Regions from separate parts of the Kocuria sp. cx-455 genome, predicted to be linked through region 1. Evidence: riboswitches for the same ligand, from Rfam matches in the RefSeq annotation. Region 1 holds a riboswitch; each other region holds the start of a gene.
What was found. A riboswitch is a leader RNA that binds a small molecule or an ion and turns the genes downstream of it on or off. The one in region 1 is predicted to bind S-adenosylmethionine.

Region 2: another riboswitch for S-adenosylmethionine. It lies ahead of AC3ENJ_RS11015 (methylenetetrahydrofolate reductase); the one in region 1 lies ahead of AC3ENJ_RS05150 (hypothetical protein).
Region 3: another riboswitch for S-adenosylmethionine. It lies ahead of AC3ENJ_RS06370 (OsmC family protein); the one in region 1 lies ahead of AC3ENJ_RS05150 (hypothetical protein).
Region 4: another riboswitch for S-adenosylmethionine. It lies ahead of AC3ENJ_RS04425 (bifunctional o-acetylhomoserine/o-acetylserine sulfhydrylase); the one in region 1 lies ahead of AC3ENJ_RS05150 (hypothetical protein).

What each region holds. Positions count from the first base shown of each region.
Region 1 is NZ_JBYIPM010000002.1:286,525-294,186, reverse strand. Features, by position in the region: gene AC3ENJ_RS05160 (DEAD/DEAH box helicase) at 1-1,386, opposite strand, end outside; gene AC3ENJ_RS05155 (hypothetical protein) at 1,475-4,612, shown strand; gene AC3ENJ_RS05150 (hypothetical protein) at 4,716-5,012, opposite strand; SAM riboswitch class IV at 5,033-5,174, opposite strand; gene AC3ENJ_RS05145 (glycosyltransferase family 4 protein) at 5,271-6,425, opposite strand; gene AC3ENJ_RS05140 (cell division protein PerM) at 6,670-7,662, shown strand, end outside.
Region 2 is NZ_JBYIPM010000007.1:4,111-11,772, forward strand. Features, by position in the region: gene AC3ENJ_RS11005 (aminotransferase class I/II-fold pyridoxal phosphate-dependent enzyme) at 1-577, opposite strand, end outside; gene metE (5-methyltetrahydropteroyltriglutamate--homocysteine S-methyltransferase) at 574-2,985, opposite strand; gene AC3ENJ_RS11015 (methylenetetrahydrofolate reductase) at 3,115-4,110, opposite strand; SAM riboswitch class IV at 4,153-4,270, opposite strand; gene AC3ENJ_RS11020 (fructosamine kinase family protein) at 4,418-5,278, shown strand; gene AC3ENJ_RS11025 (MarR family winged helix-turn-helix transcriptional regulator) at 5,384-5,911, shown strand; gene AC3ENJ_RS11030 (polyprenyl synthetase family protein) at 5,908-7,068, shown strand; gene AC3ENJ_RS11035 (phytoene/squalene synthase family protein) at 7,069-7,662, shown strand, end outside.
Region 3 is NZ_JBYIPM010000003.1:178,223-185,884, reverse strand. Features, by position in the region: gene AC3ENJ_RS06385 (ApeA N-terminal domain 1-containing protein) at 423-1,829, opposite strand; gene AC3ENJ_RS06380 (type I restriction-modification system subunit M N-terminal domain-containing protein) at 1,826-2,596, opposite strand; gene AC3ENJ_RS06375 (ATP-binding protein) at 2,791-3,948, shown strand; SAM riboswitch class IV at 4,074-4,189, shown strand; gene AC3ENJ_RS06370 (OsmC family protein) at 4,226-4,765, shown strand; gene argE (acetylornithine deacetylase) at 4,841-6,016, shown strand; gene AC3ENJ_RS06360 (MFS transporter) at 6,066-7,388, shown strand; gene AC3ENJ_RS06355 (ribbon-helix-helix protein, CopG family) at 7,474-7,662, shown strand, end outside.
Region 4 is NZ_JBYIPM010000002.1:119,767-127,428, forward strand. Features, by position in the region: gene metX (homoserine O-acetyltransferase MetX) at 1-413, opposite strand, end outside; gene AC3ENJ_RS04425 (bifunctional o-acetylhomoserine/o-acetylserine sulfhydrylase) at 410-1,804, opposite strand; SAM riboswitch class IV at 1,883-2,001, opposite strand; gene AC3ENJ_RS04430 (VOC family protein) at 2,117-2,755, shown strand; gene AC3ENJ_RS04435 (CPBP family intramembrane glutamic endopeptidase) at 2,824-3,609, opposite strand; gene AC3ENJ_RS04440 (S9 family peptidase) at 3,636-5,867, shown strand; gene AC3ENJ_RS04445 (NAD(P)/FAD-dependent oxidoreductase) at 5,857-6,963, opposite strand; gene AC3ENJ_RS04450 (LysM peptidoglycan-binding domain-containing protein) at 7,101-7,662, opposite strand, start outside.

The sequences.
Region 1 (7,662 bases):
GTCCGAGAACGGTACGTAGTGCTCGCCCACCCTGATGGTGACACCCAGCCCGAACCAATCCCGATGTTCGGTGGGCGCCGTGGACACAGTGATCTCGGGGGCGCGGGTGACTTCTCGATACGCGGGGATGCCACCGGTTTCCTCGATGCGCAGATCCGGGACCTTTCGCAACAGGGGCAACCACACCCGGATGAACCGGAGGGCGTCGGATGCGGCGTAGGAACTGCGCTTGAAGTCCAGTTCCGGAATCCTGCGGTGCACCGCCTGCACCACGGAGGACTCCCATCTGGACTCCCGGTTCACCGGCTCATCGGCCAGTGGATTCAAGGGCCGGAACGGCAGGCGGATGCGTTCGCGGCCCTTTTGGTACTCCCATTCCCACTCCACCCGTTCCGTAAGGTCGTCATGGTGGACCGTGAGCACCATTTCCGGATCCGCCACCTGGGGCAGCTCCAAGGAACCGTCCGTGGCGGTGATGTCCATGCTTTGATGCAGGCGCGGGAAATACCGTTCGAAGAACTCGTCCACGCCGTCACGGGGAATGGTGAGTTCTTCCGCCCGGTCCAGGAATGAGCGCTGCTGTTGATTCAACCGCGTGGCCAACGGGACCAGGTGCAATGGGAACTGGTTGAGATCATCGGCCAATTCCAGCTCACGTGGCTGAGCCTCGGGGAAGAACAGGCCGTGGCCCGGTTGCCCGATGATCCTGGTCCAGTGAAGTGGGATCTCGCTGTCGGCCATGACCAGGTGCGGGTACAGCTTGAGAGCCCCGTTCTCATCCGAACTGACACTGACCTCGAATCTGCCGGCCGGCCCCACGGCAACCCGCTGACCTGTGCCCTGCGAGACCAAAGGAATGCCCAGCACCTCGGCGCGGTTCAGGATGGGCCACAGCAGGGGAGAGGTGTAGCGCTCCATGTGGAGCTGGTGCCGGTCCACGGCGTACGAACCCCGGTGGGATTCGGACAGCGCTCTCAGCTCCTCGAACCAATCCAACTGATCCTCGGTGAGCCGCCCGGAGCGGGCATGATTGGCCAAATTGCCCCAGTCGATGCCGGTATGGATCCAGCCGGAGCGTTGGCCGCGAAGCACCGGGCGTGCCGTCAATGTGACCGGTACGGCGTTGTGGTCCTGCTGCCAAGCGCGGGGGCCGCGATGCTGCACCCGGGACAGGTTCAATTCCAAGGCGACCAGTGGGCCGTGTTCGGGGTCCGTCACCACCCGATCGTGATCGGAACCGGGGACGATGCGGGACAGTTCACTGCGCCAGTCGGTTGTGAGCCCAGTGGGCCGAGCGCTCGCGAAACGTACGTCACCATCCATGCCAATTACCGTACCGCCCTCCGGGGACACGCACAGGGCGCGCGCGGTGATGGCGGCTGTCACACCGGCGTCTCGAGGCGGCGTCGGAAACCTATAATCATGGTGAACTGGATTTATTGTCACCGCGCCACTGGGCGCAGACGGAGGATTCGTGGCAGACGCCGCCGGGCTCCACACGGGAGACCACGCCATTGCATCGGGACCCCAAGAAGTTGAGTATTTACGCTGGAACGACGCTGTGGCCAGGGCTTTCTGTGGCACGCAGGCATCCGGTGAACTGGTCCACCTGGACCTGGACGACAAAACCCTCGAGAAGATCGGGGCGGAATTCGGTTTGGACGGGCCGTCCGCTTTGCGGGCCATGGCCGATTCCGTGACGCCGTTGTTGGTGGCGGACGGATCTCGCCGTTCGATGTTCGACGCCTTCAACAAGCTGACGGAAGCCTGGTACCGGGCTTCCAGGCGTCAGCTCAACGACCTCAACAGGATCGGGCCGCCGCCCGTGGTGGCATTGTTGGCCCTGTTCTCCCTGGCCGGGCGGCACATGTCCGCGCTCGCGGCCCGCACGGGAAACAAATCCGTGTCGGCGTTCTACCTACCGTTGGCGATTTTACTGCAAGCCGGTCAGGACAACGCCAAGGCCCTGGAGACGGCCGTGCGCAAGGACTCCGAGATGTACTGGGACGCCCTGCGATACTGGTTGGAACTCTTCGACGGGCAGTTCGGCCTGCCCTCCGCCCACGCGGTGAACCATCGGCCCGTGGGCCTGGCGCTGTCCCAGACAATGTTCGGGGAGGCCGAGCTGCGGCAGCTGCACCGCATGTTCGAGGACCTCGAGCTGACCACGGCCCAGGGAATGAGCGCCCAGGAACTGGGAATCTACGTGGATTTCTGGCTCGACATCGCGGACACGGACGTTTCCAAGGGCATGCGTCGCATCTGGTCCAACCCGCTCACTCGCGACGCCGGCCTCCAGGTCGCGTTGGCTCAGCTGGGCGCGTGGGAATCCTCCCGCGACGACGACGCCGCCGCGGCGGTTGCCACGGAGCGACGAGCTTCGCGACACCTGGGCCCCCGCAGTGTCAGCCTGTCCATGACTGACGGAACCGATTACGTGGGCAACCCGATCTTCGAGCTCGGATTCGTGGTGCCCAAGCGGATGATTTCCGGGCGTGAAGTGGAATTGGCCACCGAGGCCGGGCCGCGCACCATGTTCTTGTCCTACATCGGTGACGCGTACTTGGGGATCTCCGCCTACAACTCGCGTATGTCCAACGAGACGTTATTGTCCGGTGAACTCACGCTCAGCAACGGTGACACCGCCATCACCCGGAACCCGCGGCCGGTCGTGGTGTTCGCCAAGGACGCCTACTCGGACACGTTCATCTCGGTGGATCACATCCCTGCCGCGTGGCCGTCACGGATCTTGGTGCAGAACAAACCAGAATGGGTCGAGCAGATCACCGCCATCCTTGATGACTCGGCCTCACCGGACTACCGCATTGTGGGCCCGGGGGAGAACGGACTGCCCGAGGACTGGGTGCTGTTCGACGATGTCCAGGTGCTGCGCGCCGGTGACCCGATGCTCACTGCCAACGACAACTTCGCCGGGCTGGTGCCCCGCCTGGTGCCGGCCGTCACGCTGTCCGGTGGCCTGCGCATCCCGGGAGATGTGAGACGATTCTCGGCGTTGCGGCCACCGCAGATCACGGTCACCTCGGACTCCGATGATCCGCTGTCGCTGGAATGCGAATGGCGGAACCCGCACTCGTTCAAGCTGATGTCCACCAAACTGTCGGCCCCTCGAGTGCCACCTTTCCAGGTGAGCTTGGAGGGCTCGGACCTGATCCGGGACAACAAGACGCTCAAGCCCAGCGACTACACGCTGGTGCTCAAGGCTGGGCGCACCGTCAAACAGCGCCTGGAATTCCGCGTCCGTGACAGCTCCTTCTACATCACTCAGCGCTCGCTGGGCTACGAGGGTGAAATGGTGCACGTGGCGCAGGAGCCGTTGTGGCCCGTCACCTCGACCACCCTGGACGAGCTGCCGGATGAATACGTGCAGGGTTCCTTTGACAACATGGACTCGGTGGAACTGGCGCCGGACGCACCGCACGTGACGGTCCCCGGGATCGCGGGCTGGCATTCGGCCGAGGGTCTGATGCACCCCGAGCGCAGCAATGAACTTCCCGCACCCGAGGGGCCATCGTGCCTGAGCACCGGCAAGCACAAGGTGATCCTGCCGCCCATGGACCCCAAGGCCAAGGCGCCGTGGATCTTCGGACGCTGCCGCCGTTGCGGGCTCACCAAGCGCTACCCCGGGCGGCTCACCAAGCTGTCCGCGGTCGGTCAGACCGGTTCGGTGGAGTCCTTGCAGTTCATCGGTCCCGACTACGGCGACTATCCCGGGTCCTGGGCACCGTTAAAGGACGCGCTGACGTTTTTGGGTGGCGGCAAACGGGGGAGCCTGTCGATCGTCGCCCGCCAGGCCGAGGATTCCGAACGCTTCGAAGAATGGTTCGTGGGGCATTTACAGGCCCTGGGTTTCCTGGAAGTCATTCGCGACGGCAGCTGGACCGTACGTCGCTGGCAGGTGTGCTCACCCGCGCTGACACAGTTGGTGGATGGTTCCGTGTTGCTCACCGGCGGCTGGCGTGCGGAGCAGGAGGAAACGGTGACGGGCATCGCGGAATCGCTGGGCGCGGAGGTCGTGGTGCTCTCGCCCGAGGACCACGCAACCACGCTGTTGCAGGACGTGGACCTGGATGCTCTGCGTGACGAGCTTCCCCATGGCGCGTGCGATGTGGTTTACGAGGCGGGACCCGTCATGCTCGACACATTGCCACCCCTGTCTTCGGTCGTGGAATCGTTGCCGCTGATCGAGATGCAGTACAACGGCGTGGCCGAGCACTTCGTTCCCGAAGACGCCACATGGGAGGCCACGGAGGACCGTAACCAGGCGGGGCTGTTCCGCATCAATCACCACCATCGCACCCGTTACGCGTTCCGCACCGAGGCCGACGTCGCTTCGGGCCACGCCCGCCCGGTGTCCTCCGCACTGGGTAAGCACCTGGCCGCTCGGGACAACGGGGCACCGTTGGTCAGTTACGATTCGGAGCTGCAGTTGGTGTCCGTGCCGATCGGCGCGGAGTTGCCGGGGCTTTACGGCCGGGCCGCGGTGCTGTGTTCCGGTCTGCTGCCGACCAAGGTGGACGAGGACTTCTCCTTGAACTACGGGGACATCTCCGAGGAGTTCGCGAGCGCATTGGTGGCCAAACTGCTGGCCTGAGAATCGTTGATCATGATTCGCCCGCGCACTAGGCACGGTGTGAATACACGACTGAGGCCCCGCACCATCCAATGGTGCGGGGCCTCAGCACGTTCGGTCCCGATCAGGCGCTGAGCGCCACCGGTTTCGGTTCCAATTTGTAGAACGGAACACCGCCGGAAACGTTGGACGCTCCGGGAACCAGGAGCTGACGGTACTTCTCGCACCACTGGGCGCGGCCGCGATTGTGGGCGGTTGCGTGAACCAGGGCGCGAACGTTGCCGCTCAGGTATTCATGAACGTCCCCATTGGAGTCCGTGAGACGCACCACGTGGTGGTCGGGGTCGATGTCGACGGTGACGTCAACCCATTGTTCTCGAGAGGACTCGGTCGTTGCGCGTAGTTGTTGAATGTTCTTCATCAGTGTTGTGCTTTCATACAGAAAGGCTCTTGCTGCGCACGCGGTTGCGCCACAGCCGCTTCGTCATCCAAACCACCCCTGAACCGAGGGTTGGCGCGCGCCGGGTTGGAGCCCAACGGGCGCGCGGTGTTAACACCGCGCGCCAGAGCGCATCTCGTGAAGCTGGATTCGAGCGTAGCGGGTCGACGGCGTGGTAAACCAGGGAATGTCACATAACGTCACCAAAAGTTAACCAACGAATCGTTTGTGCACCACGGATCACGGCGATGTTGTGGACAACCTGCGCGCGCGCGAGGCAATGGTTCGTGCCCGTGCATAGTGATCCATGAGCTGATCACACACGGCGGTCCACGTGCGGGTCTGCACGGAGTCGTACGCGGTGCGGGAGAAGGCGGCGCGTTTAGCGTTGTCACCCACGAGATCCACCACGCGAGCGCGGAGCATCTCGGTGTCGCCGGGCTTGTACAGCCAACCGTTGCGGGATGAATCGACAAGGTCCACGGGCCCTCCTCGACCCACCGCCACCACGGGAACCGCGCTGGCCATGGCTTCCTGGATCGTCTGGCAGAAGGTCTCGTGTTCACCGGAGTGGACGAACACGTCCAGGGAGGCCATGGCGGTGGCCAGTGCGTCACCGTCCAGGAAGCCCGCGAAGTACGCGTTGGGAAGCATGAGGCGCAACATCTCCTTCTCCGGTCCCGACCCGATGATCACCAACCGGGTGTCGGGCAGCGAGTCCAGCACCACGAGGTCCTGAACCTGCTTCTCGGGTGCCAGACGACCCACGTAGCCCACGAGCTTGCGCCCGCCGCCCACGCGTTCGCGCCAGTCCTGATCGCGGCGGGCGGGATCGAACCGGCGAGTGTCCACCCCGCGCCGCCACATGCGCACGCGCTGCACACCGTGGGCATGCAGCTGCGAAATGGCGGCCGTTGACGGTGCCAGGGTCACGGTCGAGGAATTATGCATGTTTCGCACATGGCTCCACAACACGTTTTCCAGAACGGGCGCGCCGTACCGCGCCGCGTATCCGGGGATGTCCGTCTGGTACACGGCGGCGCACGGTAATCCCAGGTTCTTGGCGGCTTGAATGGCCTGCCACCCCAGGACGAAGGGTGAGGCAACGTGAACGACGTCCGGTTGGAAACGGGTCAGGATTCGTTGCATGCGGGCCACAGTGCAGCTGGCCACCCGCACGTCCGGGTATCCGGCAAGCGGAATGGATGCAATGCGTTGGACCCTGACACCGTCGAGGGTGGCCACGGAACCCAACGTGCTGAACTTGTCGTAGGACGGGGCAATGACCATGGCTTCGTGGCCTTGCGCCCGAAGGTAGTCCAGGACTCGCACCACGGAATGCGTTACGCCGTTGACGTGGGGGAGGAATTGTTCGGCAACCACTGCGATTTTCACGGTTAACACGATGGCCCGGTCGGGTCACCGGACGTCCAAGCCCCGGTGACCTGTCGGTGAAGTCTGGGCCAACTCCGGTGGGGACGTGGAAAGATGGGGGGCGATGAACTTCCCCACCTTTTCCAGCACCCTGTCCGGGGTTCGCGAGCGGTCGCAGCGCCGTCGAAACAATGACCCCGGAGATTCACCCGCCGCACCGCCCTCGCCCGGTTCTCCCCGGGGCGGCCGTGAGGGCGGATTCCCCATGCCCCTGTGGTTGCAAGGAGTGGTTGAACTCATTGCCGTGGCGGCCGTGAGCTTGTTACTCACCGGGCTGGTGATGGCAGCGGTGTGGCTGGCCGGCGGGTTCGATTCGTTAGGTGTGTTGGGCGGACTTCAGCTTGCGGGTCAGGTGTGGCTGGTGGCGCACTGTACGCCGTTGACCATGGCGGCGATCCAGGGCATCGACCTGTCCTCCGGGGGTGGAACTCTCACCCTGGTCCCCCTGGGCCTCACCCTCATACCGTTCGCCCTGTCGGTCATCGCGGGGAGGAGGATTGCGCGCGCGTGCTGGCGCGGTCAGTTCCTCATCCCCTTCTGTGCCGGCATGGTCAGCTACGCGCTGATCGGAGCGCTCGTGGCGCTCGTGAGTAGCACCGAGTACGTCTCGGTCAGCGTGCCGGCCGGTGCGGTGTTCCCCTTGATTCCCGCGGGCCTGGGGACTTTGGTTGGGGGGTGGAGCGTATCGCGCTCATTGGCCGCGATCCTGGGTGCCGACGCCGCATCGTGGATCCAGCGCACCAGCCAGTACTCCAGGTGGGCGGGTTCCTACCTCTGGGCCGTGGTACGCGCGGGGTTCTTGTCCGCCGTGGCCATGATCGCCGCGGGTGCGTTGGTCACCGCGGTGACGCTGGTGTGGAATTGGGACCGGATCATTGCCGTGTACCAGCGGTTGGGCACGGGCGCCGCCGGTGACACCGCCCTCACGGCGCTGCAGTTCGGCTATCTGCCCAACATGATCGTGTGGTCCGCCGCGTGGATCAGCGGGGCCGGATTCTCGGTCGGGGAGGGCGCACTCACTTCGCCATTCGAGACGTCACTGGGTGCGTTGCCGCAGTTCCCGCCGTTTGCGGCCCTCCCGGAGGGGGGTCCGTGGGTTTATGCCCCCGCCGTGGTGGTGCTACCGGTGCTGGCCGGAGTGCTCGCGGGCTGGTGGTTCCTGCGCGAGGGCGAGAATCACCTGGACGACTGGATGGCC
Region 2 (7,662 bases), on a different contig from region 1:
GGACCACCAGGTCCGCCCCGTGCTCGCCGGGGGTGAACAGGTGCGGGGTGGCCACGGTGTTGTCCACGATCACCACGGCACCGTTGCGGTGGGCGATGTCCGCGATCGCCGCCAGCTCCGGGAGATCCGCGAGCGGGTTGGCGATCGACTCCAGGAAGAACACGCGGGTCTCCGGGGTCACCGCGGCCTCCCATTGCTCGGGGCGACGCGGATCGGCGAACGTCACGGTCAACCCGGTCTCGGCCAGGGTGTCCGTGAGCAGATCCACGGTGCCGCCGTACAGATGGGAGGATGCCACCACGTGCCCGTTGACCGGTCCCGTCAGCGCGAGCAACGCCAGGGTCACCGCGGCCTGCCCGGATGACGTGGCCACGGCGCACTCGGCGCGTTCCAGCTTGGTCACCGCGGATTCCAACGCGGTGACGTTCGGGTTGCCGGTGCGGGCGTACGTGTAGCCGGAGGCGCGCTGCGCGAAGACCGCCCGAGCGTCGGCCAGGGTGGCGAACGCGTACGCGGCGCTGTGGTGGATGGGCGTCACAATGGGGGCGCCCAAGGGGGCGTTGACGTGCTCGGTCACAGGAGGCTCCCTTCCGCCGCGCGAGCGGTGATGTCCGCAGGGTCGGCGTCGTCGTTGGCCAATTCCGCACGGACGGTGACGGCGGCGGCCACGAGGCGATCGAGGGTTGCCCGGGTCTCGGGCCAACCGCGGGTCTTCAAACCGCAGTCGGGGTTAACCCACACGCGCTCCGCGCCGATGACCTCGGCGGCGTGGCGCACGCGCTGCGCGACCTCGTCGAAGGTGGGCACGCGCGGGGAGTGAATGTCCCACACGCCGGGGCCCACGTCACGCGGGAAGTTGCCCGCGGCCAGTCCGTCCACAATGCCCGAACCGGAGCGCGAGGCCTCCAGCGTGGTGACATCCGCGTCCAGGCCGTCGATGGCGTCCAGCACGGTCTCGAACTCGGAATAGCACAGGTGGGTGTGGATCTGGGTTGCGGTCCCCGCGCCGCCGGTGGCCAGGCGGAACGATCCCACGGACCAGTCCAGGTAATCGGGGCGGTCGGCCAGCTGGAGCGGCAGCAGCTCGCGCAGCGCGGGTTCGTCCACCTGGATGATGGCCGTTCCGGCGGCCTCGAGGTCCGAGATCTCGTCGCGCAGTGCCAGGGCCACCTGGTCGGCGACCTCGCGGGCCGGAGCGTCGTCGCGCACGAACGACCAGGCCAGAATGGTGACCGGGCCGGTCAGCATGCCCTTGACCGGGCGGTCCGTCCGCGATGCCGCGTAACCGGTCCAGTCCACCGTGATGGGCGCCGGGCGGGAGACATCACCGAACAGGATGGACGGGCGCGTGCAGCGCGAACCGTAGGACTGCACCCACCCGTGCTGGGTGGTGACGAATCCGTCGAGACCCTCGGCGAAGTACTGCACCATGTCATTGCGCTCGGGTTCACCGTGCACCAGCACGTCCAGGCCGAGCTCTTCCTGCGTGCGCACGGTCTGTGCGATCTCGGCCCGGATCTTCTCCGTGTACTCGGCCTGGTCGATGCGGCCGGCGCGGAAATCGGCGCGCGTGGTGCGGATGCCGGGGGTCTGGGGGAACGAACCAATGGTCGTGGTGGGCAGCGGCGGTAGGTTCAGGCGCTGGGCCTGAGCGGTGCGGCGCTCATCGGCCGACGCGCGCTCGCGGTCCCGCTGCTGCACGGCCGCGGTGCGGGCGCGAACCTCCTGGCGGTGCGTGGCCGGGTGCGCGGCTCGGCGGGAGCGGATCTGCGCGTCCTCGCCGAGTTCGGCGGCCACCGTGGACCAGCCGTCGCTCAGCCCGCGGGACAGCGTAACGACTTCGGCGACCTTCTGATCCGCGAACGCAACCCATTCCTTGATGTCCGGATCCAGGGCGGTCTCCCGCTCCACATCGTGCGGGACGTGCAGCAGCGGGGTCGCGGTGCCCACTCCCACGGGGCCGCGCGCGGTGTCCTTGAGCCGGCACAGGGTTTCCGAGGCCTTCTCCAGATCGGTGCGCCACACCGTACGGCCGCCGACGACGCCCGCCACGAGCGGGCGCTCACCCCACGCCTCGAGCGCGGCCTCACCGGGTTCATTGCCGCGGTCGAGGTCGAGGGCGAGGGCCTCGATATCGGTGGCGGCAAGGGCGAGCTGGGCGGCCTCTCCCGCGTCCCCGTACCCCACGGCGACCAAGATGTGGGGGCGGGTGGAGGGGAAGCTCAGGCGGGTGTAGGCCCTGGTCAGGGCGTCGATGATGGTGTCGTGGGGAACGTCCCAGCCCTCGGCGGCCAGGGCGTGCTCGTCCAATTCGACCCACGGGACACCCGCGTCCTTGAGCGCGGTGAGCAGCTGGATGTATAGATCCACCACGTCATCGAGCCGATCGATGGGCTGGGTACCCGGCGCGTCCGTGGCTTCCGGGCGGGCCAGCAGCAACAGTGTCACGGGGCCCACCAGCACGGGGCGGGTGATCGCACCGGTGGTGTCACGGCTGGTCACGAAACGTTCGATCAAGCTTTCCGGGTGGGCGGAGAGCGGCGTGTCCGGGCCGATCTCGGGAACGTAGTAGTGGTAATTGGTGTCGAACCACTTGGTCATTTCCAACGGCTCCAGGTGATCGGTTCCCCGGGACAAAGCGGTGATCAACTCAATGCCCTGCGGGGTGTCCGGAGCGGCGGGGCGGAAACCGTCCGCGCGGAACCGGGCCGGAACCGCACCCAGCGCCAGGGCGGTGTCCAGCGTCTGGTCCACGGCGAAGGTGTCGGACGGGACGGCGGAGGGCTCGCTGAGGCCCAGGTCCCGGAGGCGGCCCACGGTGCGCTCGCGCAGCTGGGTGAGGGTGTCCAGGACGGTCTGCGCGGGGTTCTCCGTGGGCTCGGACCAGTAGGCCTCCAGGGCCTTCTTGAGCTCGCGGTCGGGGCCGATCCGGGGGTATCCCAGGATGGTCGCGGCGGGGAACGAGGTCTTGGAAATGGCAGTCATTGGGGGTGCTCCTGAAGTAAAAGGGTGTGTTGTGGGAAGCCACGGTCGCTGGGACCGTAGCGAGAGGGTTCTGTCGGTAGGGTGGCGCGGTGTTGCTGTGGCTGCGGGGACACCGCAGCTGGGCTGTGGTCAGGCCGCGGAGGTGCTCCCGCGGAACTTGCGGGCGGCGTCGCGCACCCGGAGGTGGTCGAGAATGGCCAGCGGGGCGTCCGGCCGGTTGAACGTGAATAAGTGAAGGCCCGGGCAACCGAAGTCCAGTAGCTCGTCGATCAGGGTTAGCGTTGCCGCGATGCCCCGGCGACGCAGCTCGGCCGGATCGTCGGTGTTCAGGAAGGCGGTGATCCGCTCCGGGATCGGCACACCGGTCAGCTCGGCCATCCGACCCAAACGCTTGATGTCCGTCAGGGGCACCAGCCCGGCGACGATCGGGATGTGGATACCTTCCGAGCGCGCCCGTTCCAGGAACCGCACATAGTCCTGGGCGTCGTAAAGGACCTGGGTGATGGCGTAGTCGGCTCCGGCCCGCTGCTTGTCCCACAGTGCCGCCAGGTCCGCTTCGAAATCTCGGCCCTTGGCGGGCACGGGGTAGCAGGCCACGGACACCGAGACGGGGCGCTTACCGGGGCGCTCGCACGCCCCGAACATGCGTTCCTCGACCTCGCGGATCAGCTCGACCAGCTGCGATGCCCGATCGAAGCCACCCGGGTGGGTGGTCCACTCGCCACCACCCACGGGTGGATCGCCACGCAGGGCGAGAAGGTCGCGCACGCCGTCGTCGAGCAAATCCGTCACGGCGCGTTCCAGGCCGGCGCGGTCGGTGCCACCGCACGTCAAGTGGGCCACCGCGGGGGTCTTGGTCTGCTTCAGAAGGTGCCGCAGGGTTTCGCGGGACACCCCGTTGGCGCCGGAGTGACCGTGGGTCACGGAGAAGAAATCCGGACCGGCAGCGGCCATGGCGTCAATGTTGCGCCACACGGCCGCGGGATCGCGGGCGGGGTGCGGCGGGAACACCTCGAACGAGATCAGGGATTCGCGGCGCGGTCTGCGCACCAACCACGAGGTTCCCGTGGGCGGGCCGGTGGCGACGGTCTGCGTGGAGACCCGGGGTGTGGACAGGGCGGGCATAAAAATACCTCCGGCGGTTCTTGACGCCGGAGGTTGCTCCGTGCGCCGTACTTGCTCGCCGTGCGGTTGCGCGGCGGCCGGATCCTCATCTGGGGCACCCCGCTACGTGCTGGAGGGTTGCCGCCCGGTTAGCCAGAGCTTCACACCGGGACTCTTGATCCTTGTTGCGGAAGACACTAGCACAAGGTTTGGGCGGTGCACATCACACCCCGGAACGCGTGGACTCCATCGTGTGGTCCCGTGAGCGCGGGTCGTCGGTGTGGCAGGGGGCCCTGCGCATGTCGCGGGGATGGTGTAAAGAAGAACCATGGACCAGTTGCCCGAAGACCTCGTTGCCGACCTTGACGTCACGGGAGTGCGATCGCTGAGCGGTGGGGACACGGCCGCCGCGTATCGCCTGGACACCCCTGACGGGCCGTTGTTCGCCAAAACCATGCTCGACGCGCCGGCCGGTGTGCTCGAGTTGGAGGCGGCCGGCCTGGAAGCGCTCCGCGCGGCGGCACCGGCGGAGGTGTCCGTCCCCCGCGTGTTCCGCGTGAGCGATCAGGGTCTGGTCCTGGAATGGATCGACGAATCCAACGGCGCGGGCGGGTCCACGACCGAAGCCGAATGCGGCAGCGGCCTGGCCTGGATCCACCGCGCGGATGCGCCCCACTTCGGCGCCCTGGACCCCCAGCTGCCGCAGCGTATCGGCTCGTTCCCGGTGGATCTCTCACCCACCGACGACTGGGCCGATTTTCTCTTGCATCGCAGGATCGAACCGTTGCTACGCACGGCGGTCGACACGGGAAAACTGGACCCTGCGGCGTCGGACCTGTTGGCTGAACTGGCGCCCCGTGCGGCCGAACTGGCCGGGCCGGTCGAGCCGCCCAGTCTGCTGCACGGTGACCTGTGGGCCGGTAACAGGGTGATCGATGCCAACGGCCGCAACTGGCTGATCGACCCGTCCTCGTTCTACGGGCATCGTGAATACGACGTGGCCATGATGCTGCTGTTCGGCGGGTTCGGTGAAGCGTGCTTCACCGCCTACGACGAGGTCTACCCCCTGGCCGACGGTTGGCGCGAACGTGTCCCGTGGTACCAGGTGCCGCCGTTACTGGTGCACGCGATCCGTTTTGGTGGCGGCTACGGGAACGCCGTGCTGGATGCTCTGCAACGGGTGCGCTGAGGTGGAACCACCAGTCAGACACGCCTTGTCGCGTTGGACAGTTCACAGGCTTTTCAAGCATCATGGTGATCAACTTTTCTAATTCCTAGAATTTCGAGGTTCTTGATGGCTGAGTCGCGGTTCAGACCCGATGTCGTCAGCCCTCAAAGCCGCGAGCTGCGCCGCGTGGTGCGCGTCAATGACGACATCGGCTATCAGGTTCGCAGGATCATGGGTCTCAAGGAGACCGACTATCACGCGATGGCCATCTTGATGCGCCACCCCATGGGCCCCACCGAGCTGGCTCGCGCGCTTCACATCACCAGTGCGGCGGCCACGGCAGTGGTGGATCGATTGGTTCGGGCGGGGCACGCGGTGCGTGAGCCCCATCCCGATGACCGCCGCCGCATGATCATTCGGGCGGTGGACGCGTCCCGCGCCACGACCATGGAGCACGTGTACCCCATGATGAGCATGGTCGAGGAAGAACTGGAGAAGCTCGATGAGCGCGGGCGTGCCGCGGTCCTGTCTTTTCTCACGGGAACCGCGGCCAGTATGGAGAGCTACCGCGACGAACTCCGGGATCGACCCACCCGGGCCGCGCAACCGGCGGATCCCGGGGAACCCCTGGCAACCGGGGAGGAGCGCGCATGAGCTCTTCACGGTTGACCGAAACCCATCAGCCTTTTCCCGTGCCACTGCGCGGCGGGGCGGTTGCCACCTCCGATCCCGGGTGGGACGACTTCTGCGTGGCGGTGACGGAAGAACTGGACGCCTATTTCGACGGCCTCAGGGGCACGATTCGATGCAGCCCCGGGTTTCCGGTATTGCGCTCGCGGATTCGTGAGCAGGTCACGGGCGGAAAATTGCTGCGACCGCGTCTGACACGCCTGGCCTGGCGGGCTTTCGATGGGCGCCCCGATCCCGAGATGTCTGGCGACGCCCGCATCGCCCCCGATCCCGAGTGTGTCCGCCTGGCGGCGTCCTTCGAGCTACTGCATGCCGCGCTTCTGGTGCACGACGATGTGGTCGACCGCGATCCCGTGCGTCGCGGGCGGCCCACGGTGGGGGAGCTCTACCGCAGGGACGCGCACAGTGTGGGGGCGCCGTCGGAGGAAGCCCAGCACTTGGGTGAGGCGGTCGCGATCATCGGCGGTGACCTGCTGCTGGCCGGAGCCCTCCAACTGGCCACCACGTGCACCACCGATCCGGTGCGCTCACGAGCCGTGTCCGCAGTGGTGTTCGATGCTGTGACCGCCTCGGCCGCCGGTGAGCTGGACGACGTGCTGCTGTCCATGCATCGCTACGGACAGCAGCACCCCGCCGTGCAGGACATCCTCAACATGGAGCGGCTCAAGACCGCCACCTACTCGTTCGAGGCCCCGCTCAGGGCCGGCGCGTTGCTGGCCGGCGCAAACCAGGAGGACGCCGCTCGCCTCGCGCGGGCGGGTTCGCGGATCGGCGTGGCCTACCAGGTGGTGGACGACGTTCTGGGAACCTTCGGGGACCCACGAGTGACCGGAAAATCCACCGAAGCGGACCTGCGCGAGGGCAAGGCCACCGTGCTCACGGCTCACGGGATGCAGGATGCCCACGCACGCGAAGCACTCGTTGAATTCGCCGCCGGAAACATCACGGTGGCGCAGGTCAAGGCGGCACTGGCACAAGCCGGGGCCGAGACCAGGGCCGTGAAACTGGCCGCAGAACTTGTGGCCGACGCGCAGGACGCACTGGAGCGGCTGCCGCTGCCGGACGCAGAACGCGCCGAGCTCAGTGCCATTTGTCATTACGTGCTGCATCGGAGGAAGTAAGTGACTCGACCCGAGGTATCCTCGCGCGCACCTCTGCCGCTGTACACCCGCACAGCCGCCGCGGCAGCGGGCCAGGTCATCGGGCGGTACTCCACATCCTTCTCCTGGGCGTGCCGCACACTGCCCCGCGAGTGCCGCCGGGACATTTCCAGCATTTACGCCCTGGTGCGGGTGGCCGATGAAGTGGTGGACGGCACCGCCTCTGCCGCCGGGCTGGCCACGGGTCCCGTGCGTGCGGCCCTGGACGAACTCGAAACCGAGGTGGAACGGGGCCTGACCAGCGGGTTCTCGACCAACCTGGTGGTCCACGCGTTCGCCGATGTCGCCCGCCGCCACGAATTCGGCCGTGAACTCACCGCGCCGTTCTTCGCGTCCATGCGCGCGGATCTGGACGTGTCCGAACACGACCCCGAGTCGCTGGAAACCTACATTTACGGTTCCGCGGAAGTCATTGGTCTCATGTGCCTGGAAGTGTTCATGGGCCTGCCCGGCACGCGTGCTGACACCCCCGATCAGCGCGAGCTGCTGCGCGCGAGCGCACGTCGGCTGGGTGCCGCGTTCCAGAAGGTCAACTTCCTGCGGGATCTCGGTGCT
Region 3 (7,662 bases), on a different contig from region 1:
GACCAGCAAATCTCGATCTTAAATCGGCCCAAGGCCTCCGCCCAAGATATTTGACGCCGGCCTGGATCTCTGGATGTGGGGCGGAAAGAAATACAAAGACAGCTACTGGACCATGAGCATCAGCGGATTCCAACGCGCCTGGACGGATTGGAGCACCTGGTAACCGTATCCGTGGGACCAGAGACGAAGGCGCTGTCGCCACCCAGGATGGTCGAGCGTCGGGCACTGCTGGTATACGGTCGGCCCCGGGCGACCCCCGCCCGGGCGGGGCCGCGAATCCGAGCGCGAGGAATTGCAAGCGCAACGATCGTGGCTGCATCAACTGAAATCAACTATTGCACTCTAATACCATTGCTCGCAGCAGCTCAAAATGACCCTAGAATAGCTCCCACCACCTCAGAATAAGGGGACACCAGTCGAGATCAGCTGCTTGTTTTGAAATTTATAGGACCGTAAAGCGAAGGAAGATAAACACGCCCGTAGTGGATGAGGTTTTGCCCAGCACGAGTTTTAGGAAAAGACTCGGACAGCTGTTCCGGCCTGTACCCAGCTTCGACTAAACAACGTGCAGCCACCAGCAGCGTGAGCGATGAGGCCAGTACCCGCGTTAGGCCAGATTCGAATTCATCCCGCAGCGCATGGGCGTAGTCGTTTCGTAGCCTTACTACTTTTTGAGACCAACAATTTTGCAACTCTGGAGTAGGACCGCACAAAAACTGAGTGAGGGGCTGGAGATCATCCTGGAGCTGCGCGATGCGATTTCGAAAGCTTGGTTGACTTAATTGTCCTCCCAGCAACGATGAAAGCTTCTCCTTGGTGGCCTCGTCAATATCCGTGGCCGCTTTGATGGCTCGCTTGGCCGCATTAGTTTGTGCGCGAGTGAGCCCGCACTTTTCGGGGTGAAGGTTGCGGTGCAAACCTTCTGAGGTCATGGCCATCGTGGTGAATTTACCGTCGAGGAAGGGATAGTGACCGGCTAATGCATTTGCCGTGGTGGTAGGCGCCCGCCCGAGAGTTTTGTAGCGCTCTAACCACCTGGCGATGGGTTCCACACCGGTCTCTGTCCTGCGGACTGCGTTCGTTTCGTGGCGTCGCTCCTCAATGGAGTCAGCTACCATCCAGCCATCGACTTCCAGGGAAATGCCAGCAACGTCAGCAACGCGGAGCCGGTATCGGTCGATGACAGCTGGCCCGGTGCGGATGAGGGCGAAGAACTGCTTGAGGGGAATAACGATGTTCTCAGTAACGTCCTCGCAAGTCATAGGTTCGGCCGCTACCCATTCCAGTTGAGCAGTCCTTTTCGTAGCCGTCAGACCCATCTCGACAGTGTGCTCCGCCCGGAATTTCAACCGCAAGCTACCAAGCTGGGCCCCTTCTAGAGAGGTCAAGGCAATAGCTGGAACTTCCGGCTGTTTGCCGGGGCCTTCGAGGCATGGTTCCACCGAGGGAGGGGGTACTTGTGCCCAGGTATCCAGGCCGGTGAGGTGAACAAACGCGTGTGTTACACGACTTTGTTCGGTAAGCCAGTGCCCGTACACGATCCAACTGGCTTGCAGGGTTTGCCCGGTAAGATCTACACTGCAGGCATTGAAAACTCCTGGCTGGGATTCCGAATCGATTACCGCGTCGAAAAGCGTGATAAACGGTTGTCCAGCGACCAGCGCACCGTGGATGATGGGGATACGCGGTGCAGAAAAAAGGCCCAGCTGCCCTAACAGAATCAAAATAGGTTTGTGGTTGTGAACGCACAACAGCCCGGCTACGGTGTCGTCGGGGCGTTCAGGGAGCCAGAAATCACCTAGCCATTCATTATCACCGAGATGCTTCATTTCCTATCCCTCCACAATATATAGTGACTGTCCGCCCCTTCGGGAAGATGCCCTTTGATTACACCATTGATCGGTGGATTGAGTCTTAGTGCGGTGTTCCATGAGGGCATCGACTTGCGCGCAAAGGCCGGACCGTAGACGTCGCGGCCGATGCCGGGGGTGGTGAGCTCCTCGTCGTCGTGGAGCAGCAGCGTGACCATGAGGTCGATGACCTCGCGCGGGGTGAAGTGCTCACCGGCGGTCTCGTTGGAGGCCTCCGCGAATTTGCGGATCAGTTCCTCGAAGATATGGCCCATCTGCTCATTGGACACCGCGTCCGGGTGCAGGTTGGCCTTGGTGAAGTGCTGCAGGATTTGGAGCAGGAGGTCATGGTGGGCGAGGCCGGAGATGGTCTGCTCGAACTCGTACTTCTGGAAGATCTCCCGCACGTTCTCGGAGAACGCGTTGACGTAGTCGCGCAGGTTCTCCTCGAGGTTGTCCGGGTCCCCCTGCAAGGTCTTGAGCGTGTGTCGCGAGCGGTTGAAGAAGTTATAGGTGTGCTCGTTGCCGGCCTGCTTGGTGCGGTTGCGGATCATCGCCAGGGGCGGCTCGGTGTCCACGTAGGTGGGGCCGATGGCCTCCAGCACGTCCTCCTTGGTGGGGGTGAGCACTGCGTCCAGGCGGAACAGGACGGTGAACGGCAGGATCACATCGCCGTACTGGTGCTGCTTGTAGGTGCCGCGCAGGATGTCCGCGGCACCCCAAATGAAGGAGGCGTGGTTGAACACGGGAGTGGGTGCCTTACTCGTGGGGTCGGGGGTCTCGTAGGCAGTCTACGAGGGGGACCGCTTCGCGCCCGGAACTGAACCAGATGCGGCTCCAGCATCCCTGCCCGCGAGTTCTAGCGAAGTCTAGGGGAGTATAGCAAAACGCTATACTCCCCTAGACTTCGCTATCCCCCGGGAGGGCCTTAATGGATCCTGTGCGCAACCCCTACTCCCCAGGAGCCGGTCGCAAGCCGTCTGCCCTGGTCGGACGCAACGATGTCATCGATGCCTGGAGCGTTTCCCTGCAACGAGCTGAACGAGGCAAGACGGATCAGCCGATAATTCTCTATGGCCTACGCGGAGTCGGGAAGACAGTTCTCCTGTCGCGGCTGCGCCGAGATGCCGAGACGCGGGATTGGATCACCGTTCAGCTCGAAGCTGGTTCTGGTCGCGCTCTGCGCGAGATGGTGGGCGAAGGGCTGTACGGCCCCCTGTCGGACCTGGCGCGACCGTCTGCGGGGAAGAGGCTCCTTCGCGCCCTGAAGACTGCTCTCTCATTCAAGGCTTCGTACGACACCACAGGCACTTGGAACTTCGGTGTCGACCTGAGCGGCGCTACTGGTGGCGCCGCAGACAGCGGCTTTCTGCTGACTGATCTGGGCAAACTGGTCCGCGATGTCTCCTTGGCTGCCAGTGAAGACGGGGTAAGTCTGGCGTTGCTCATCGATGAGGCTCAAGACCTCAGCTCCGAGGAGATCCAGACCCTTGCGGCCGTCATGCAGTCCGCTGCGACCGACGACCTGCCGGTACTGTTCGCTCTGGCGGGTCTACCCAGCCTGCCCCAGACCCTGGCGGAGGCGAAATCGTACTCGGAGCGTTTCCGTTACAGCGTGATCAAGAAACTCGACAGCGACGGTGCCCGCGAGGCCATCCTCAAACCCGCTCGCAAGGAAGGTGTTGACTGGAGTGCCGATGCTCTTGATTACGTCGTCACGACGTCAGGTCGCTACCCGTACTTCATCCAACAGTTCGGTCAGGAGACATGGAACGCAGCGACCGGGGCCGCGATCGAGTTCGAAGACGCTCGGATGGGGGTAGCTGTCGGCCAGGGACAACTGGACAACGGCTTCTTCCGCGCCCGGTGGGACCGGACAACCGCGGCGGAGAAGCAGTACCTGCGGGCCATGTGCCCTGAAGGAGACGACGGGGTCGGATCAGGCGAAGTTGCTAACCGGCTGAAGCGGAAAGGCAGGAGCCTGGGACCGACCCGTGCAAATCTGATCAGCAAGGGGCTGATCTACGCACCGGACCACGGGGTCGTCGCCTTCACAGTCCCCGGGATGGCGGGATTCATCTCCCGCCAGCACGATTGATCGACATCTTCTGCGAGGGCTTCACGCCCGGTCCAGCACTATGCGTTGTCGGCGGTGCCCCAGAAGTCCTCCCGTTACGCTCCGTTGCGCATCCCGACCTCCCGATCTGGCAAGATCGCCTGCGGAATCAAGGGCTCCAACCCCTGGCCCTGGCTGGTTGGACGGCAACCCTCGTCGCTTTAGCGGGGCGCCCCAGGTGACGATTCGACGCCGGCCCGGCCGGGCGGCGTAAGTAAGGCGCTCCGCCCCGGCGTGCGCCGAGAGGAAGGACTCCGTCATGACCGAAACAGCTCTGCGTGACCTCGCCCAGGATCGTGCCGACCGTCTGGACGAGGCGGGTACCGCCTGGTCCGGCACCATCGCCAAGAGCCCCGCCAGCGCCAAGCTGACGTTCAAGATCACGGGCGAGGGCACCGGCCCGGTGGCCACGCGCATCACTGCAGGCAAGCACGAGTTCTCCGTGGACGAGCCCGCGGCCCTGGCCGGCGAGGACACCGCCGCCAGCCCCGTCGAGTACGCCCTGGGCGCGCTGATCTCCTGCCAGGTGGTGGTCTACCGGCTCTACGCCCACCAGCTGGGCATCCGCTTCGACGGGATCGACATCGGCGCCGAGGGCGACCTGGACGTCCGCGGCCTGTTCGGCGCGGACGAGACCGTCCGCCCGGGCTTCAGCGAGGTCCGGTTGACTGTGTCCATCACGGGCCCGGAGTCGCAAAAGCGCTACGAGGAGCTCGGGCGCACCGTGGAGGCCCGCTGCCCGGTGCAGGACATCTTCGCCAACCACACCCCCGTCACCGCCCGGGTCGTCAAGAGGTAGCCGCCGGCGCGGGCCGGTGAGCGGGCCCGGGCGGAGGGTTGACCGGCCGCTGGTGCCTACGCCTAGAGTCTGCTCATGACTTCCTCTCTTGACTGGATCGGCCGCCTCGTCTCCTTCGATACCACCTCGCGCAACTCCAACGTGGAGCTCATCGAGTGGGTGGCGGAAAAGCTGCGGCGCGCCGGCGTCGAACCGCTGGTCCTGCCCGAGGAAGACGCCGCCGGGGTGCGTAAGGCCAACCTCTTCGCAACCATCCCGGCCCGCGACGGCAGCACCGAGGGCGGCGTGGTGCTTTCCGGGCACACCGACGTGGTGCCCGTGGACGGGCAGGACTGGCACAGTGACCCGTTCACCACCGAGCAGCGGGACGGCCGGCTCTACGGCCGGGGCACCACGGACATGAAGGGCTTCCTGGGCGTGGTCCTCAGCAGGCTGCCGCGGATGCTCGAGGCGGAGCTGGCCGAGCCCCTGCACCTGGCCCTCTCCTACGACGAGGAGGTCGGCCTGCTCGGAGCGCAGCAGATGATCGGCCGTCTGGGGGAGCGGGGCATCCGGCCGTGGTGCTGCATCGTGGGCGAGCCCACCGGCATGCGGGTGGTGCGTGGACACAAGTCCATCAACTTGTTCGAGGCCCGCTTCCACGGGGTGGCGGCCCACTCCTCCCTCACCCCGAACGGGGTCAACGCCATCCACTACGCGGGGCGGTTTACTGAGTTCTACCGGAAATTGGCGACGGACTGGCGGGAGAACGGCCCCTTCGACGATGCCTACCCCGTGCCGTTCACCACCGGCGGGGTGAACCAAATCGCGGGCGGCATCGCGAACAATACTGTCCCGGACGCGTGCACTGCCGAATTCGAGTTCCGGGCGCTGGGCACCGTCGATCCCGGGCCGGTCGTCGAGAAGATCCGCGGCTTCCTCTTCGATGAACTAGAGCCCGAGATGCGCGCGGAGAACCCCGCGGCCCGCATAGAGCTGGCCGTCAAGGCCCAGGGCCCCGGCCTGGAGACCGCCGCGGATGCCGACGTCGTGCGGCTGGCCCGGGACTGCGGCGGGCTGCCCTCGGATGAGAAGGTCACCTACGGTACCGAGGCAGGCCTGTTCCACGGGGCCGGGATCGAGACCGTGGTGTGCGGCCCCGGGAACATTGCGGTGGCCCACACCGCGAACGAGTATGTGGAACTGGAGCAGCTGCAGGCCTGCGAGGCCTTTGTAAACGCCTTGATCGACCGGCTCGACGCCGCGTCGTGACGCACCGTCTCGGCATTCTCGTCCGGACCCGAACAGATGGAGAAACAGCATGAGCACGGCTGCAGAAAACCCGGGCGCGAGAACGCACGGAACGCCCGTCACGGCGCAGGACCGCTCGCGAGCGCGGCGGGCCGTGGTGGCGTCGTCCATCGGGAATGCCCTGGAGTGGTTCGACGTGATCGTCTACTCGTCGTTCGCCGTGGTGATCTCCGCGCTGTTCTTCGAGCCCGCGGGCAGTGAAGGCGGTCAGGTCCTCGGCATCCTGCTGACTTTCGGCACCTTTGGCGTGTCCTACCTGATCCGCCCGCTGGGGGCCATGGTGCTGGGCTCCTACGCAGACCGACACGGGCGCAAGGGCGCGCTGACGTTGACCATTCTGCTGATGATGCTGGGCACGCTGATCATGGCCACCGCTCCCACCACGGCCGTCCTGGGCCCGGCGGCGGCCCTGGTGATCCTGGTGGCCCGGCTCATCCAGGGTTTCTCCGCCGGTGGCGAGTTCGGCACGGCCACGGCGTTCCTGATCGAGAACGCCCCGGATCGCAAGGCGTTCTACGGCAGCTGGCAGGTGGCCACCCAGGGCGTGGCCATGTTCCTGGCCTCCGGCTTCGGCTTCACCCTCAACACCTTCCTGAGCCATGAAGCGCTCTACAGCTGGGGTTGGCGCGTGCCGTTCTTCGTTGGCCTGCTCATCGGCCCGGTGGGCCTGTATATCCGGCTGAGGATGGAGGAGACCCCGGACTTCCAGCAGGCCCGGGGTGAGCAGGTGAAGTCACCCCTGGGCGCCACCCTCATTCATGCGGCACCGAGGTGGCTGACCTCCGCGGCGGTCGTGGGCCTGGCATCGGTGTCGGTCTACCTCATCCTGTTCATGCCCACCTACGCCGTGCAGAACCTGCACCTGCCCGGGTACGCCGGATACCTGGGCGGCATCATCTCCGGGATCGTCACCCTGATCGGGGCGCCCCTGGTGGGCAAGCTCGCGGACCGGGTGGGGCCCGCACGGGTGATGACGGTCGCGGCGGTAGCCGCCGTCGTGGTGGCCTACCCGCTGTTCGTGATCTTGGTGGCCTCCCCAGGCGTAGGGATGCTGACCGCGGTGCAGGTGGTCCTGGGTGCGCTGATGGCGCTGTACTTCGGCCCGCTGCCGGCGCTGCTGTCGGAGATGTTCCCCACCAACATCCGCACCACCGGCATGTCGATCGCCTACAACGTGGGCGTGACGCTGTTCGGGGGCTTTGCCCCGCTCGTGTTGGCGTGGCTGGTGAACTCTACGGGCTCGCTACTGGCCCCCAGCTATTACTACATCGCCATCGCACTGATCTCGCTGCTGGGCCTGGTGGTGACGCGGACGAAGTTCGGCAAGCGCTGAGCCGGCCGGGCATGCGCGCGGGCCACCCGTTCAACGGTGCCGAGTGGCAGACTCGGACCCTGATTTACGTACTACAATATTTAGTATGAGAATGATCAACGGCCGCCCTGTTGGAGACGAGCAGATTCAGACCTGGGCTGACGAGGCCGAGGCCGGCTACGACGTGGAGGAGATGCGTCGTCGGGGACGACCACTGGTGCTGGGCAAGACCGCCGGTAGCGTGGTTCAGTTCCGCATGGATCAAGAACTGTTGGAATTGTTGGCACGGAAGGCC
Region 4 (7,662 bases), 170 kb from region 1:
CAGGCCTTCTGCTCCGGGTCCACCTCGGGTGGGGCCTGGGTCGCCGGGCCGGTGCTGCCGTAGCAGCCGCCCAAAATGTTGGCGCACACCACAAAGTACTTGTCCGTGTCGATGGCCGCCCCGGGTCCCACCAGGCCGTCCCACCAGCCGCCCGCCTCGGCGGCCACGCGTTCCACCTCGGGTGCGTGATCGCGTGATTGTCCCCGTGCCACGTGGGAATCCCCGGTCAGGGCGTGCTCGATGAGCACCGCGTTGGACGCGTCCTCGTTGAGCCGCCCCCATGTTTCGTAGGCCAGTCGCGCACGCGGGAGGCGGTAGCCGGATTCCAGGGTCAGGGGACCCACGTTGATGTAACCCATCACGCCGTCCTCGCGGACGAGCGAGTCGGTGGTTCCGCCTCCCACAATGGTCACGCCCGCGTTCCTCCCACTCTGGATGCGGCCGACGACGGCGCCCCTGCGCCGCCCAGTGCGGCCACGGCCTCGAAACCTGACTCCAGGTCCGCCAGGATGTCGTCGATGTTCTCCAACCCCACGGACAGTCGGACGAACCCGGGTTCGATGCCGGTGGCCCGCTGTTCGTCGTCGGTCAGCTGCGAGTGGGTGGTGGAGGCCGGGTGGATCACCAGGGAGCGGGCATCGCCGATGTTGGCCACGTTGGAATGCAGGCTCAGGGCGTCCACGAACGCCGTTCCCGCCTCGCGACCGCCGTCGAGCACGAAACCGAGCACGGACCCGGCACCCTTGGGCGCGTACTTCTCAGCGCGTTCATGCCACGGGGACGACGTGAGGCCGGCGTAGGAGACCGCGCGAACGTCGTCGCGCGCGTCGAGCCACTCGGCCACCCTCTGGGCGTTCGCCACGTGGCGGTCCATGCGCAGGGACAATGTCTCGATGCCCTGCTCGATGAGGAACGCGTTGAAAGGGGAGATCGAGGAACCCAGATCGCGCAGCAGTTGCACACGCGCCTTGAGGATGAAGGACAGGTTCACACCGAAATTGCCGTCCTTGCCGAGCGCCTGGGCGTACACCAGGCCGTTGTAGGACTCGTCCGGTTCGTTGAAGGCGGGGAAGCGCTGCGGATCCTGCCCGAAATCGAAGTTGCCGGCGTCCACGATCATGCCGCCGATGGACGTGCCGTGTCCGCCCATGAACTTGGTGGCGGAATGAACCACGATGTCCGCGCCCCATTCGATGGGTCGAATCAAGTACGGCGTGGCAATCGTGTTGTCCACGATCAGCGGCACACCGGACTCATGGGCCACCGCGGCAACCGCTTGGATGTCCAGCACGTCATTACGAGGATTGGGAATGGTTTCCCCGAAGAACGCCACCGTATTGGGTCTGACCGCGGCGCGCCATGCCTCGGGATCGTCCGGGTCCGACACGAACGTGGTCTCCACGCCCATCTTGGGCAGGGTGTGGCGCAGCAGGTTGTAGGTGCCGCCGTACATGGACGGACTGGCCACCACATGGGTTCCGGCACCGCCCAGGTTGAGGATCGCAAAGGTGGACGCCGCTTGACCCGAGCTGAGCATCAGCGCGCCCACCCCGCCCTCCAGGGACGCCACGCGGTTCTCGACCACTTCGGTCGTGGGGTTGGTCAGGCGCGTGTAAATGGGTCCCAGTTCGGCCAGGGCAAAGCGCTTGGCCGCGGTCTCCGCGTCCGGGAACACGTACGAGGTTGTCTGGTGGATGGGTAAGGCCCGCGATCCCGTGGTGGGATCGGGTTCCTGTCCCGCGTGGATCTGACGGGTTTCGAAAGCCCAGTTCCGGGGCTCGGACGGGGTGGCTGCGGGGCTCATGCCGCACTCCCTTTCTCGGGGTCAGGGGCCCGGTGATCGATCCGCAGCACGGCGCCCGTGCGGCGATCGGGCACCTGTGACCCGCGCTTGCCGCCATCGAGTTGTTCCGATGCGGCCCGGTCCTCACCCAGGGCACCCCACCGCGGAGGGAGGGTTGCCGGTCAGCTAGCTGGGGCTTGTCGCTGACTCTCGTGACCTGCCCTTCATTCTCCGGAGCCGGTACCTCGGACGTCAAGCTGAGTTACCCGCATCACACGGACATGTTTTATGTCCCGATTTGGTGACCACCCCGCGCGGTGCCACCATGACAGCATGAAACTGGATCATGTCTCTTTCGCAGCTCAATCCGATGGCCTTGAAGCCACCACGGAACGGATTGCCGATCAGCTAGGGATCGAGCCGGTCAAGGGCGGGATCCACCCGCGCTTCGGCACGCGGAACATGATCCTGCCGCTCACAGACCACCAGTACGTGGAGGTCGTCGAGGTGCTGGAGCACCCCGCCGCGGAGAAGGCCCCGTTCGGTCAGGCCGTGCGCGCCCGCTCCGAGGCCGGAGGCGGCTGGCTCGGCTGGGTGGTTGAGGTACCGGACCTGGCCCCGTACGAGGACAAGCTCGGTCGCCCCTCCGTTCCGGGCTCCCGGCTGTTCCCGGACGGCCGCCAGTTGGAGTGGCACCAGATCGGGGTCAAGGGTCTGATCGCCGATCCTCAGTTGCCGTTCATGGTCCACTTTGATTCCGAGCCGGACATGCACCCCTCCCAAGCACAGCTCACGGACGTCCGGTTGGCCGGCATGGAGATCGCCGGTTCTCCCGAGCGCGTCACCGAATGGCTGGGTGGGCCTGTCGAGGACGTCCTGGCAGCCCTGGACGTCACCTGGTGCTCGCCCAACGGCACCCCCGGTGTCATGGAGGTTTCCTTCGCCACCCCGGACGGCCTGGTCACGATCTGACTTCTCCCGCCGACGCCGCTGCCGCGACCTTTCGCTCGAGAGGGCCGCGGCAGCGGCGGCGTCGTCGATCAGCGCGCGAGCAGTTGGGGGAGCAAAAAACCGGTGATGTCCAGTAGCGCGTGGGCGATGAGCAAAGGCGCGAGTCGACCGTAGCGGCGGTAAACCCACACGAACACCAGACCCATGACCATGTTGCCCAGCGCGGGTCCGAAGCCTTGGTACAGGTGGTAGCTGCCGCGGAAGAGGGACGTGGCCACCGCGATCGTGACCCACGACCAGCCGATGCGCCGCAACCGATCGCACAGGAACGCGACCACGATGATTTCCTCGACCACACTGTGGCGCAGTGCGGACAGGATCAGCACGGGCACCGTCCACCAGTGCTCGTCCAGGGCCGATGTGGTGATGGCCGCCGTGACCCCCAGTGCCCTGCCCACCTGATAGAGGCCCACGGTCCCCAAACCCATGGCCAGGAACAACCCGGCTCCCCAGGCCGCGTCCCACCACGGGCGGCGACCGTCCACGCCGATCCGCCGCAGCACGGCTGCAATACCGGGTAGCGAACCGGCCAGCAGGTAGAGGGCGAGCGCCACGGGCACCAGGGCGAAGCCAATGCTCGCAAGTTGCCGAAGCAGGTCGATGGCCGGAACCGGGCTCAAGACCCGATTCAAAGTCGCCTCGGCATCCGAGAGCGGGCCCCGCGAGAGCGTCTCCGCCAGGTTCAATGCGGCGTACACCGCGGAAGACCCCAATGACACCCCCAGGACCAGCACTATGTGGAACCACAGCTCGGAGCGGGCGGGGCCGTCACGGGCGGGTCGTGGCTGCGGGGAATCGGTCAACACGAACACCATTGTGCCGTGCTCCCTAGACTGGGGTCATGAGTTCCGAGATGCCCGCATACCCCGTAGCCGTTCGACGCACCGTTCACCGCAGTTTCCATGATCATGTGTTCGAGGATCACTTCGAGTGGCTGCGGGACAAGGACTCGGATGACGTGCGGGCTCACCTGAACCGTGAGAACGACTACGCGGAGGCCGTGACGGCGCACCTGCAACCGTTGCGCGAGGACATTTACCGTGAAATCAAGGACCGCACGCAGGAAACCGACATGTCCGTCCCCTCCCGCAATGGAGCCTGGTGGTATTTCGCCCGCACCGTCGAGGGTGGGGCGCATCAGGTCTTCTGCAGGTTCCCCGCATCCGAGATCAGCGACTCAGAAGACGCCTGGACTCCCCCCACGGTGGAACCCGGTGTCACGTTGCCCGGCGAACAAACGCTGCTGGACGCGAACGCCGCCTCCGAGGGCCATGAGTTCTATGGCCTGGGCGCGTTCAGTGTCTCCGAGGACGGAACCCATCTGGCCTGGTCCGAGGACACCGCCGGAGACGAGCGGTTCACGGTGTACGTCAAGGATCTGGCCACCGGACAGTTGCTGCCCGACCGGATCGAGCAAACTTCCTACGGTGCTTTCCTGACCCCCGATGCGTCGCAGCTGATCTACACGGTGGTCGATGATTCGTGGCGGCCCTGGCGCGTGTACCGTCACGTGATCGGTACCGCCTCCGAGCAGGACGAACTGTTGTACCAGGAGGACGATCCCGGCCTGTGGCTGGGCGTGGAACTGTCCGCGGACAAGAAGTGGCTCATGGTGGTCTCCGCGTGCTCGGAGTACTGCGAGTACCGCATTCGCCCCGTCGCCGCGCCGCACCATGAGTGGCTCACCCTGATTCCGGAAAGTGACCGCGTGCTGTACTCGGCCGAACCCATCACCGTGGCCGGCACCGACTACGTGCTACTCACGCACGACTACCAGGCGCCGAACTCCCGCGTCAGTCTCATGCCGTTGTCCCAAGCCGGTTCGAGTATCGCCGATGTCGATCTCGTGGACGTGGTCCCCGTGAGCGAAGAAGCCCGGATCGAGGTGTGTGAGCCCACGGCCACGCATTTGGTGGTGTCCCTGCGTGCCGAAACGACCCCGCGGGTGCGGCTCATTCCGCGCGCGGGCCTCGAATCCCTCATGGCCGGCACCGCCGGCGCGCAGGGTCTGGCCGGTACGGAGCCGGACTTCGACGAGGAGCTTTTCACCGCTTCGCTCGTCTCCGCCCGCTATGAGAACCCCGTGGTCCGGGTGTCCTACACGTCCTTCGTGACGCCCCCGCGGATTTACGACATCCCCACGGCCGGGCCTGGACACCACGGTGCGGACGAGTTGGGTGTGGGTGAGCCCATCCTGCGCCGCGAAGCCACGGTGCTCGGTGGGTACGACCGTACCGATTACACGGTGGAGCGCGATTGGGCCGTGGCCGATGACGGGACACGCATCCCCATCTCCCTGGTGCGGCGCGCGGACCTGGACACCACCGTCCCGGCTCCCGTGATCCAGTACGCCTACGGCTCCTACGAGTCCAGCACCGATCCGGGGTTCTCGATCTCCCGTCTGTCGCTGCTCGACCGCGGTGTGGTGTGGGCCGTGGCCCACGTGCGCGGCGGCGGCGAGCTGGGCCGCTCCTGGTACGACCACGGTAAGAAGCTCACCAAAAAAAACACCTTCACCGATTACGTGGCGGTCACCCGCCACCTCGCCGAACGGCAGGACGTCGACGCCGCTCGCATTGCGGTTCTCGGCGGTTCCGCGGGCGGGTTGCTCGTGGGCGCGGTGCTGAACCTGGCTCCGGACCTGTACTGCGGTGCGTTGGCCGCGGTGCCGTTCGTGGATCCGCTGACGTCCATGTTGATGCCGGAACTTCCCCTCACGGCCCTGGAATGGGAGGAATGGGGCAACCCCGTGGCGGACCGGCAGGTCTACGACTACATGCGCTCCTACTCCCCCTACGAGAACCTCCGCGCTGCCGACTACCCGCCTATTTTGGCGGTGACGAGCCTCAACGACACCCGGGTGCTCTACGTTGAACCGGCCAAGTGGGTGGCCGCGCTGCGCGAACACGCCGAACACCCGGAGACCGTGCTGCTGCGCTGTGAAATGGCCGGCGGCCACGGTGGTGCCTCCGGTCGCTACTCGCAGTGGAAGGACACCGCGTGGGAGTACGCGTGGCTGGCCGAGACATTGGGTGTTGCGGGCCAGCCGGTTTCCCCGGCGGTCAGCCGGTGACCGGCTGAGGTCGCAGAGCGGCGGCGGATTCAGCACTGAGCCAGTCCCCGATCCGCCCGTCCACCAGCACGTCCGTTGCGGCGCGAGCCAGGGCACTACTCGTCTGGAATCCGTAGCCTCCCTGACCCACGAGCCACAGTAGATTGTCGGCCTGCGTGTCCCAGCCACAGACGGGCACGTCGGACGGTGTCTCGGTGCGCAGCCCGGTCCACGCCTTGCGGACACCCGTGACCCTCATGGCTGTTTCCCGTTGGACGGTTTCGATCAGTTCGTCGATGGCCAGCGGGTGCGGCTGGGCATCGCAGGCGGGACTGGGTTCCGCCTCGCCCCACGAGATCATGGCGCCGTCCCCATCGGGGCGGTAGTACCAACCGGACGCGGCGTCCTCAACCATGGGGTGGGTCGGGCCCAGGGGCTCGCTGAGGGAGACCAAGGCCGCGGTCCTCCGTAGCGGCTGCAGGTGCTGCGGCGCCGCTGCGAAGAATTTAGCCACGTGGTCCGCCCATGCTCCCGCCGCGTTGACCACCGTGCGGGCCTTCAGCTCATTGTTGCCGACGGTCAAGGCCCATGCGCCGTCACCGGTCGGCCTGGCCGCGGTGATCTTCGCCCTCGTGATGATCCGGACGCCGGCCTGCTCTGCGCGTTGCCGGTGCCACTCCACGAGCGCGGTGGCATCGGTGCGTACCGCAGAATCGTCGATGACCGCCGCCCGGTAACGATCGGGGTTCTCGGCCAGCTCGGGGCAGTACTCGAAAAGTTCCTCGCTCGACAAGGTGCGCAGCCCCGGTACGGTCTCCGCAGCGACGTCTGCGGGTGACCCCGTCACCACGAAGGGGCTGTGCCACGCCAGCGGGGACGGAGCCGCGTGGGCGGGCGCCACCAGATCGGGAATCGTGAGCCTGGTCAGTTCGAGGACCGGTTCGGGACCGTAGCTGGGGATGAGCTGCTGAGCCGACCTTGAGGAGGTGTGATGGGCCAGGGCCGCCTCTGCTTCGACCACCGTGATTCCCGCCCCGGATCCCCGACGCTCTGCGAGTTCGGACGCCAGGGACAAGCCAGCTATGCCACCGCCAATGATTACTGTGTCCACCGTCATGTGATTATTCTTTCATTTTCATCATTATTTGAAGATATGCAAAGGTCCCCTTCCGCATTATGCGGAAGGGGACCTCCGGTGATCACGCAGCGGAGACCCGCTGGCGGGGATCAAGCATCCGAGGATGTTCAGATCAATCAGGCAGGAATGTTCAGGACCTGGCCCGGGAAGATCAGATTGGCGTCAGCCACGGCACCGGCGTTGGAAGCGTAGAGAGCCTCCCAGCCGCCGTTCACATCGAGCTTGGCGGCAATGGAGCCCAGGGTGTCGCCAGCCTGAACGGTGTAGGAAGAACCGGTCGAGGCAGCCGGGGCCACGTCAGCCGCCGGAGCGGTGTACTCCACAGCGGCGGGGGCAGCAGCCTCGGCGGCCGGAGCTTCAGCCGGAGCAGCCGGTGCGGCCACGGGAGCCTCAGCCTCGGGAGCCGGAGCAGCCTGCTCCTGCTTGACCTGGGTGGACTGCGGAGCCACAGCAGCGGCAGCAGCCACGGGCTGCTCGGGGGTGTAGCCCCCGCCGCCGCCGGACAGGCCCAGCTTGGCAGAGCAAGCGGGCCATGCGCCCCAGCCCTGACCGGCCTGAACGTTCTCAGCAACGCGGATCTGCTCGGACTTGGAGGCCGTGGACGGATCACCGGAGCCACCGTAAGCGGCCCAGGTGGACGGGGTGAACTGGAGGCCACCGCTGAAACCGTTACCGGTG